2 regions of the Sporosarcina sp. FSL W7-1283 genome follow, and region 2 is predicted to be linked to the other one. Evidence: a T-box and tRNA genes for the amino acid it is inferred to sense, from the RefSeq annotation. Region 2 holds a T-box; the other holds one or more tRNA genes.

Region 1 (3,475 bases), 1.9 Mb from region 2:
TCCCTCATTTCATAGCGCGGAAGATTTGAATACATTCTTTTCATTGCAATATGAAATACCTACTGTCATTTACGACTCAGACAAGATAGCTGGAAACATTCAGTTGGCACTTGGAACTCCCGAGGATGGCTATGAAGGCTTGAACAACCATTTCAACACCTTTGACAAACTTCTTCTTTTAACCGACGACTACAGCCCTTTTGGCAGCCCTCACGTCGATTCTATTCGCACTGCCGTCACAGAAGAAACGATAAATATACTGCAGCTGCTTTTTATTCGTCCTTCATTAGATAGCACAGAAGCTATACAACTGACTGAAGCATGCGCAAAAATGTTTACCAGTATAAATGGAGGGAATCACTTTAGTACAGTGTTAAATGCGCAGAATTCCTCCTGCGACATAGATAACGGGGTGAAATAATGAGCATCACATTAGCAGAAGGTATAAAACTAAAGAGCATTCTATCCAAACAACTGCGTGAACTGGAAACAGAAGCGCGCCGGGTAGCTTTTATTACTGTGGAAAAAGGCACTACGCCACCACCTGTTCCTAGAACCTTAAATGACGTTGAAAACGAAATGGAGCAAGTAAGAAAAGATCAGCGTACGCTCGACTTCCTCATCTACAAGGCAAACAGTACACATTCCGTAGACTTCGAAGGACAGCAGATCACTTTGGTAGAAGCGATTGAATTAGCAATCCAACTACGAGCAAAAGCAACCTTTTATAAAGAATTATCATTGGCAAATAAAGAGGAGCTCCAATACGGGTATGCAGAAACTACTACCGTCTATCGTGTAGCTTTATTTGACCCAGAAATTTATCGGCAAAAAGCACAGCTGGCAGAAAAGACAGCACACCAGCTCTCTAACCGAATCAACACAAAAAATTATACGATCAACCTAGAATTTGATGGTTCTAATTATTTCTGATCTTCGGAAAGGTGAGACTCCTTTCCGGAGCATGGAGCGAGAAACAGAAACACAACTTTACTAGTCTAAACCGATGACCCATTTCCTTTCACACTTTGACCTATAACCCATAACCATCCATGGCAACGGCAATGAACCCTTACAAATGCATCTAAACAAATTCATGTTTCTCCTCTATGGAGGCTGTCTGAGAAGTCATTTTCATTTGACTTTTTGGGCGCCTCTTTTTCGTACGGAAAATTCCTATGTTTATTCTGGCCAGTCAAGTTGCTGTCTATGGCTGTATTGGTGCGTTCTAGAACGGAATTGTTTGTTGTTTATGTTTGATTCGGTTTGAAAACACTTTGATGCATCCCTTTGCTTGTCTTACATCTTTTAGTTAATTTTAATTTTTAAAAACAAAAAAAGAACACAGCAAAGGCTGTGTTCTTTTGGTGATACCCGAGGCCGGACTTGAACCGGCACGCCTCGCGGCATCGCATTTTGAGTGCGACGTGTCTGCCATTCCACCACTCGGGCATGATAAGTAATAATTTATAAAATTTGGAGGCGGCAACCGGAATCGAACCGGTGGTAAGGGTGTTGCAGACCCGTGCCTTACCGCTTGGCTATGCCGCCAACATAGTGGAGCGGAAGACGGGATTCGAACCCGCGACCCCGACCTTGGCAAGGTCGTATTCTACCACTGAACTACTTCCGCGAAACCAACTGGGGTAGCTGGATTCGAACCAACGAATGACGGAGTCAAAGTCCGTTGCCTTACCGCTTGGCTATACCCCACTAATGGGGCGGACGAGGGGAATCGAACCCCCGAATGTCGGAACCACAATCCGATGCGTTAACCACTTCGCCACGACCGCCATGATAGTATTTATTATAGTACAACAATGATGGAATTATGCATGGGGCGGACGAGGGGAATCGAACCCCCGAGTGTCGGAACCACAATCCGATGCGTTAACCACTTCGCCACGACCGCCATAAAATAATTTCAAAAATACAGGGGCAGTAGGAATCGAACCCACACCAAAGGTTTTGGAGACCTCTATTCTACCGTTGAACTATGCCCCTAAATGGTGGTGGGGGACGGATTCGAACCGCCGAACCCGGAGGGAGCGGATTTACAGTCCGCCGCGTTTAGCCACTTCGCTACCCCACCAGTAAGGATGCCGGCGAAAGGACTTGAACCCTCAACCTACTGATTACAAGTCAGTTGCTCTACCAATTGAGCTACACCGGCATATTAATAATAAATGGTGGCTCAGGACGGAATCGAACCGCCGACACAAGGATTTTCAGTCCTTTGCTCTACCGACTGAGCTACTGAGCCACATTTGCTATGTTTAAGATCACAACTTAAGACAAAGCTATGTAAAAGATAATGGCGGTCCCGACGGGAATCGAACCCGCGATCTCCTGCGTGACAGGCAGGCATGTTAACCGCTACACCACGGGACCTTGGTTGCGGGGGCAGGATTTGAACCTGCGACCTTTGGGTTATGAGCCCAACGAGCTACCACTGCTCCACCCCGCGATAATACTATAAATTAAATGGTGGAGGATGACGGGCTCGAACCGCCGACCCCCTGCTTGTAAGGCAGGTGCTCTCCCAGCTGAGCTAATCCTCCTGGGTAAATCAGTCACGTACTATTGTACGCTCCTTCTTTCTCTCAATTGCTTCCTTGTTCTGCTCGCTTCTCCCAATTTCATCGGAGATACAATGTTTGAAATGGTGACCCCTACGGGATTCGAACCCGTGTTACCGCCGTGAAAGGGCGGTGTCTTAACCGCTTGACCAAGGGGCCATATAAAGTATAAGTATGAAAACTGGCGGAGAGCAAGGGATTTGAACCCTTGAGGCAGCGCAAACCGCCTACACGATTTCCAATCGTGCTCCTTCGGCCACTCGGACAGCTCTCCAATTTTGGCTCCGCAGGTAAGATTCGAACTTACGACCGATCGGTTAACAGCCGATTGCTCTACCACTGAGCTACTGCGGAATAATTATAATTGGTATGTGGCACAAGGTTTACAGCATTTTTCACAGACCAGCGACGTCTTACTCTCACAGGGGGAAGCCCCCTACTACCATCAGCGCTGAAGAGCTTAACTTCCGTGTTCGGTATGGGAACGGGTGTGACCTCTTCGCCATCGTCACTGAACTGTTTTCAAAGCCATGATTATTATACCAAACTGAGCGGATTTGTCAAACGTTTTTTGAAAAACTTTTGAATTGTTCACTCAAAACTGAATAAAAGACATTGTGTACATCAAGTAGTGCTTCTTAAAATAGGTTAAGTCCTCGATCGATTAGTATCTGTCAGCTGCACACGTCGCCGTGCTTCCACCCCAGACCTATCCACCTCATCATCTTTGAGGGATCTTACTTACTTGCGTAATGGGAAATCTCATCTTGAAGGGGGCTTCATGCTTAGATGCTTTCAGCATTTATCCCGTCCATACATAGCTACCCAGCGATGCCTTTGGCAAGACAACTGGTACACCAGCGGTATGTCCATCCCGGTCCTCTCGTACTAAGGAC
Region 2 (3,475 bases):
AATCCATGACGGGCCATTTACTCGGCGCGGCTGGCGGTATTGAAGCGATCTTTACCGTAAAGGCTTTGCAGGAGGGCATCATTCCTCCGACAATGAATTACGAAACTCCGGATCCAGAATGTGATTTAGATTACGTGGTCAATGAAGCACGTAAAGCAAACATCACCTATGCAATGAGCAACTCTCTAGGCTTCGGCGGTCACAACGCTTCGCTGGTATTTAAGAAAATATAATGAAAAAGGAAAGAGCACAGTAGCTCTTTCCTTTTTTTTTGACTTTTAATAAACGATGAAATGATAAAGTGAATTAACGTTGGAGGGGAAAGCTCGGATAGGGCACATGGGCTTGTGGTCGCTCTGTTCATTCTCTTCAAGATCCATGTATCTACTCTTAATACTTTCCGTGCAAGCAAGTTGAAAGTACTCGTCTAAAAGGCATGTACTTATACATAAGATGAAAGAAAACGATAAAGGGCGAGGATCCGTTTGACGCGTTTTCTAGTATTCCTATTCAGCTATTCTATTATCGTCATCTGTGTTGCCAATTTACTCTTCTACTTGAACTACGCAGCACTCGGTTACGATTATAAGCAAATTACTTTGTTTATGTTGCAGTCGACAGACTTTACAATGCTCGTCATAGCCATTATTTCGTTAGTGTTTACCGTCTGCGTCCCAAGCCCATCGCGGCCTCCATCTTCTTGAGAGTGGTGGAAGCGATGGCATTTGCTTTTTCAGCGCCTTGGTCCAGAATAGAATCCAATTCAGGTGAATCAATTAATTCATGATAACGCTGCTGGATTCCTGCTAAATGATTGTTGACCGTTTCAGCTACGCCAGCTTTAAAGGCGCCATAGCCAAGCCCCTCATATTTTGTCTCCAGTTCTGGGATGGACAATCCGCCTAATGAAGATTCGATGATCAATAAATTTGAGACACCAGGTTTGTTTTCAACATCGAATTTCACAACGCCTTCTGAATCTGTAACAGCACTTTTGATTTTCTTTTCAATTTCTTTCGGCGTATCCAAAATGGAGATCGTCGCTTTTTTATTTGGATCGGATTTACTCATTTTCTTTAAAGGATCTTGTAAAGATTTTATTCGGGCGCCGTTTTTTGGAATACGAACGGCAGGAATGGTCAATACTTTGCCGTAGCGGCTATTGAAACGTTCCGCCAAATCTCTTGTCAGCTCCAAATGTTGCTTTTGGTCTTCACCGACAGGGACGATATCTGTGTTGTACAGTAAAATATCTGCAGCCATTAATGGAGGGTAAGTCAACAGCGCTGCAGAGACACCTTCAGCACCTTCAGATTTGTCTTTGAACTGTGTCATGCGTTCTAGTTCGCCGATGTAAGAGACGCATTGCATAATCCATCCTGCTTGTGCGTGAGCGGGAACTTCCGATTGAATAAAGAGTGTAGATTTTTCTGGATCGATGCCGCTCGCGATATAGGTGGCGGCAAGGGATCGGATAGCTTGTTTTAAGTCGTCAGGATTTTGTTGCACGGTAATAGCGTGTTGGTCAACGATGCAAAAGATGCAGTCCTCTTCATTTTGCAACTCTACAAATTGGCGGAAAGCGCCAATATAATTTCCTAATGTGATGACACCTGTTGGTTGAACACCTGAGAATATAGTTTTCATTGTATTTCCTCCTTTATAAATTGGCATAAAAAAACACCAGCCATCCCTATAAAAAGGGACGATTGATGAAAAGTAACCGTGGTACCACCCGAATTGCTTCGTTAAAAGCCGCTCTAGTCCCTTAACGCGGGATACGTGTCGGACTACTGTTGTTCGTCCGTCAAGCTCGGGAGCCCATTCTTTTTGTACGATTTTGCCTGCTTCCACCATAGACAGGCTCTCTGAGAAAATCGCGTCAAAAATACTTTTTCCTTCTTCGCCATTTACTTATTGCTCTAAAGTATATCGATTTCGATTGGAAAATGCAACTTTCAGAAAAAAATAAGGATTAAATTGAAACCTTTCAGTACATCTGTACGTACTATAGAGGAGAGAGAAAAAGATAGAACGACTTTCTAAATGAGAATACCATTTCTTTCTTTTTAGTAGGTTTAAATCAATTCATTACTGGGTATAAAAAGAGAAGATGTTCAATTACCGCATAAAACAGCATCATTCTGCACAGATTTGTAGGAACTAAAGAATGTCGAAATTCTGTATAATTTTTTTTGAAAAACTATATTAATTGAGAATGATTATGTGTATAATGAGTAGTATGAAGACAAATTATAATAATTCTAAATTGAAATCTAAACATATCAAATCTAAATGAGCGTAAGCCGTGGGAAAGGACGTGTCAATACATGGGTGTTACACTTTATACATCACCTAGTTGTACATCTTGTAGGAAAGCAAAAGCATGGTTGGAGGAACATGAGATTCCTTATACAGAGCGTAATATCTTCTCTGAGCCATTGAACATTCAAGAAATCAAACAAATTCTTCGCATGACAGAAGACGGTACAGATGAAATTATCTCCACGCGTTCCAAGATTTTTCAAAAGTTGAATGTTGACGTAGAGAGTCTGCCGCTTCAAAGGTTATATGAATTAATTCAAGAACATCCGGGCCTTTTAAGAAGACCAATCATTCTAGATGAAAAAAGACTCCAAGTAGGGTACAATGAAGATGAGATTCGTCGTTTCCTACCGAGAAAAGTTAGAGCCTATCAGCTGCTCGAAGCGCGGCGAATGGTGAACTAATCTGAATACAAAAGCTGATAGGGATGACACACTGGATACATTTGTGCCTATCAGCTTTTTTGAATTGAAATTCCCTTGTATTCCTCTAGGATTTTCGCTTCAATGCTTAGGCAATTGAAATAAACCCTTTCGAAATCGGTTTGGTCGACATATAGTAAGAGTAAGCATTGCAAGTGAGTTTAAATTATAAAACAGGGGAAGGCCTGTTTGACAGAAGGGAGAGATAAGGGATGGAAATAGAGCGCATTAACGAAAATACGGTAAAGTTTTATCTTTCTTATGGAGATATAGAAGATCGCGGCTTTAGCAAAGAAGATGTTTGGTATAACCGCGATAAAAGTGAAGAGCTTTTTTGGGATATGATGGATGAACTTGGCGATGATACAGAGTTCGAAGTAGAAGGACCGCTTTGGATTCAAGTCAATGCTATGAATGAGGGAATTGAAGTGATTGTGACAAGAGCACATCTTCCGAAGAACGCTGAATCTTCACAATTTCCTTTTGGCATTGAAGACCCTGAAGAATTATTCGATCCGATTTTTGACGCGATCAATGAAACGGAAGAGGATAGTGAAGAAGAAGTGCAAGTCAATGATAAGTTGTTTGTATTCAGAGATTTTGATGAGCTGATTCCATTGGCATCTCAAATGGCTTCACTCGAAGACCCTTTTGAAACTCAGCTGTATGCATTTGAGGGTCGTTATTATCTCAACTTGCGGTTTGATTACACTCTTATAGATACGAAA

Evidence for each region. A T-box is a leader RNA that pairs with one kind of tRNA and senses whether it is charged. The one in region 2 lies ahead of trpS (tryptophan--tRNA ligase), so its partner is inferred to be a tRNA-Trp.
Region 1: it encodes a tRNA-Trp, which carries the amino acid that the T-box ahead of trpS (tryptophan--tRNA ligase) is inferred to sense. The anticodon was not compared.

The regions. Positions count from the first base shown of each region.
Region 1 covers NZ_JBBOOL010000001.1:2,970,693-2,974,167, forward strand. Annotated here, with positions in the region: gene MKY93_RS15565 (B3/B4 domain-containing protein) at 1-421, shown strand, start outside; gene MKY93_RS15570 (DIP1984 family protein) at 421-933, shown strand; tRNA gene MKY93_RS15575 (tRNA-Leu) at 1,372-1,452, opposite strand; tRNA gene MKY93_RS15580 (tRNA-Cys) at 1,478-1,551, opposite strand; tRNA gene MKY93_RS15585 (tRNA-Gly) at 1,559-1,633, opposite strand; tRNA gene MKY93_RS15590 (tRNA-Gln) at 1,642-1,713, opposite strand; tRNA gene MKY93_RS15595 (tRNA-His) at 1,718-1,793, opposite strand; tRNA gene MKY93_RS15600 (tRNA-His) at 1,837-1,912, opposite strand; tRNA gene MKY93_RS15605 (tRNA-Trp) at 1,934-2,004, opposite strand; tRNA gene MKY93_RS15610 (tRNA-Tyr) at 2,008-2,092, opposite strand; tRNA gene MKY93_RS15615 (tRNA-Thr) at 2,101-2,173, opposite strand; tRNA gene MKY93_RS15620 (tRNA-Phe) at 2,188-2,263, opposite strand; tRNA gene MKY93_RS15625 (tRNA-Asp) at 2,316-2,391, opposite strand; tRNA gene MKY93_RS15630 (tRNA-Met) at 2,393-2,467, opposite strand; tRNA gene MKY93_RS15635 (tRNA-Val) at 2,486-2,561, opposite strand; tRNA gene MKY93_RS15640 (tRNA-Glu) at 2,664-2,738, opposite strand; tRNA gene MKY93_RS15645 (tRNA-Ser) at 2,762-2,853, opposite strand; tRNA gene MKY93_RS15650 (tRNA-Asn) at 2,859-2,933, opposite strand; rRNA gene rrf (5S ribosomal RNA) at 2,980-3,095, opposite strand; rRNA gene MKY93_RS15660 (23S ribosomal RNA) at 3,224-3,475, opposite strand, start outside.
Region 2 covers NZ_JBBOOL010000001.1:1,096,533-1,100,007, forward strand. Annotated here, with positions in the region: gene fabF (beta-ketoacyl-ACP synthase II) at 1-233, shown strand, start outside; gene trpS (tryptophan--tRNA ligase) at 661-1,647, opposite strand; T-box leader at 1,699-1,913, opposite strand; gene spxA (transcriptional regulator SpxA) at 2,331-2,729, shown strand; gene mecA (adaptor protein MecA) at 2,960-3,475, shown strand, end outside.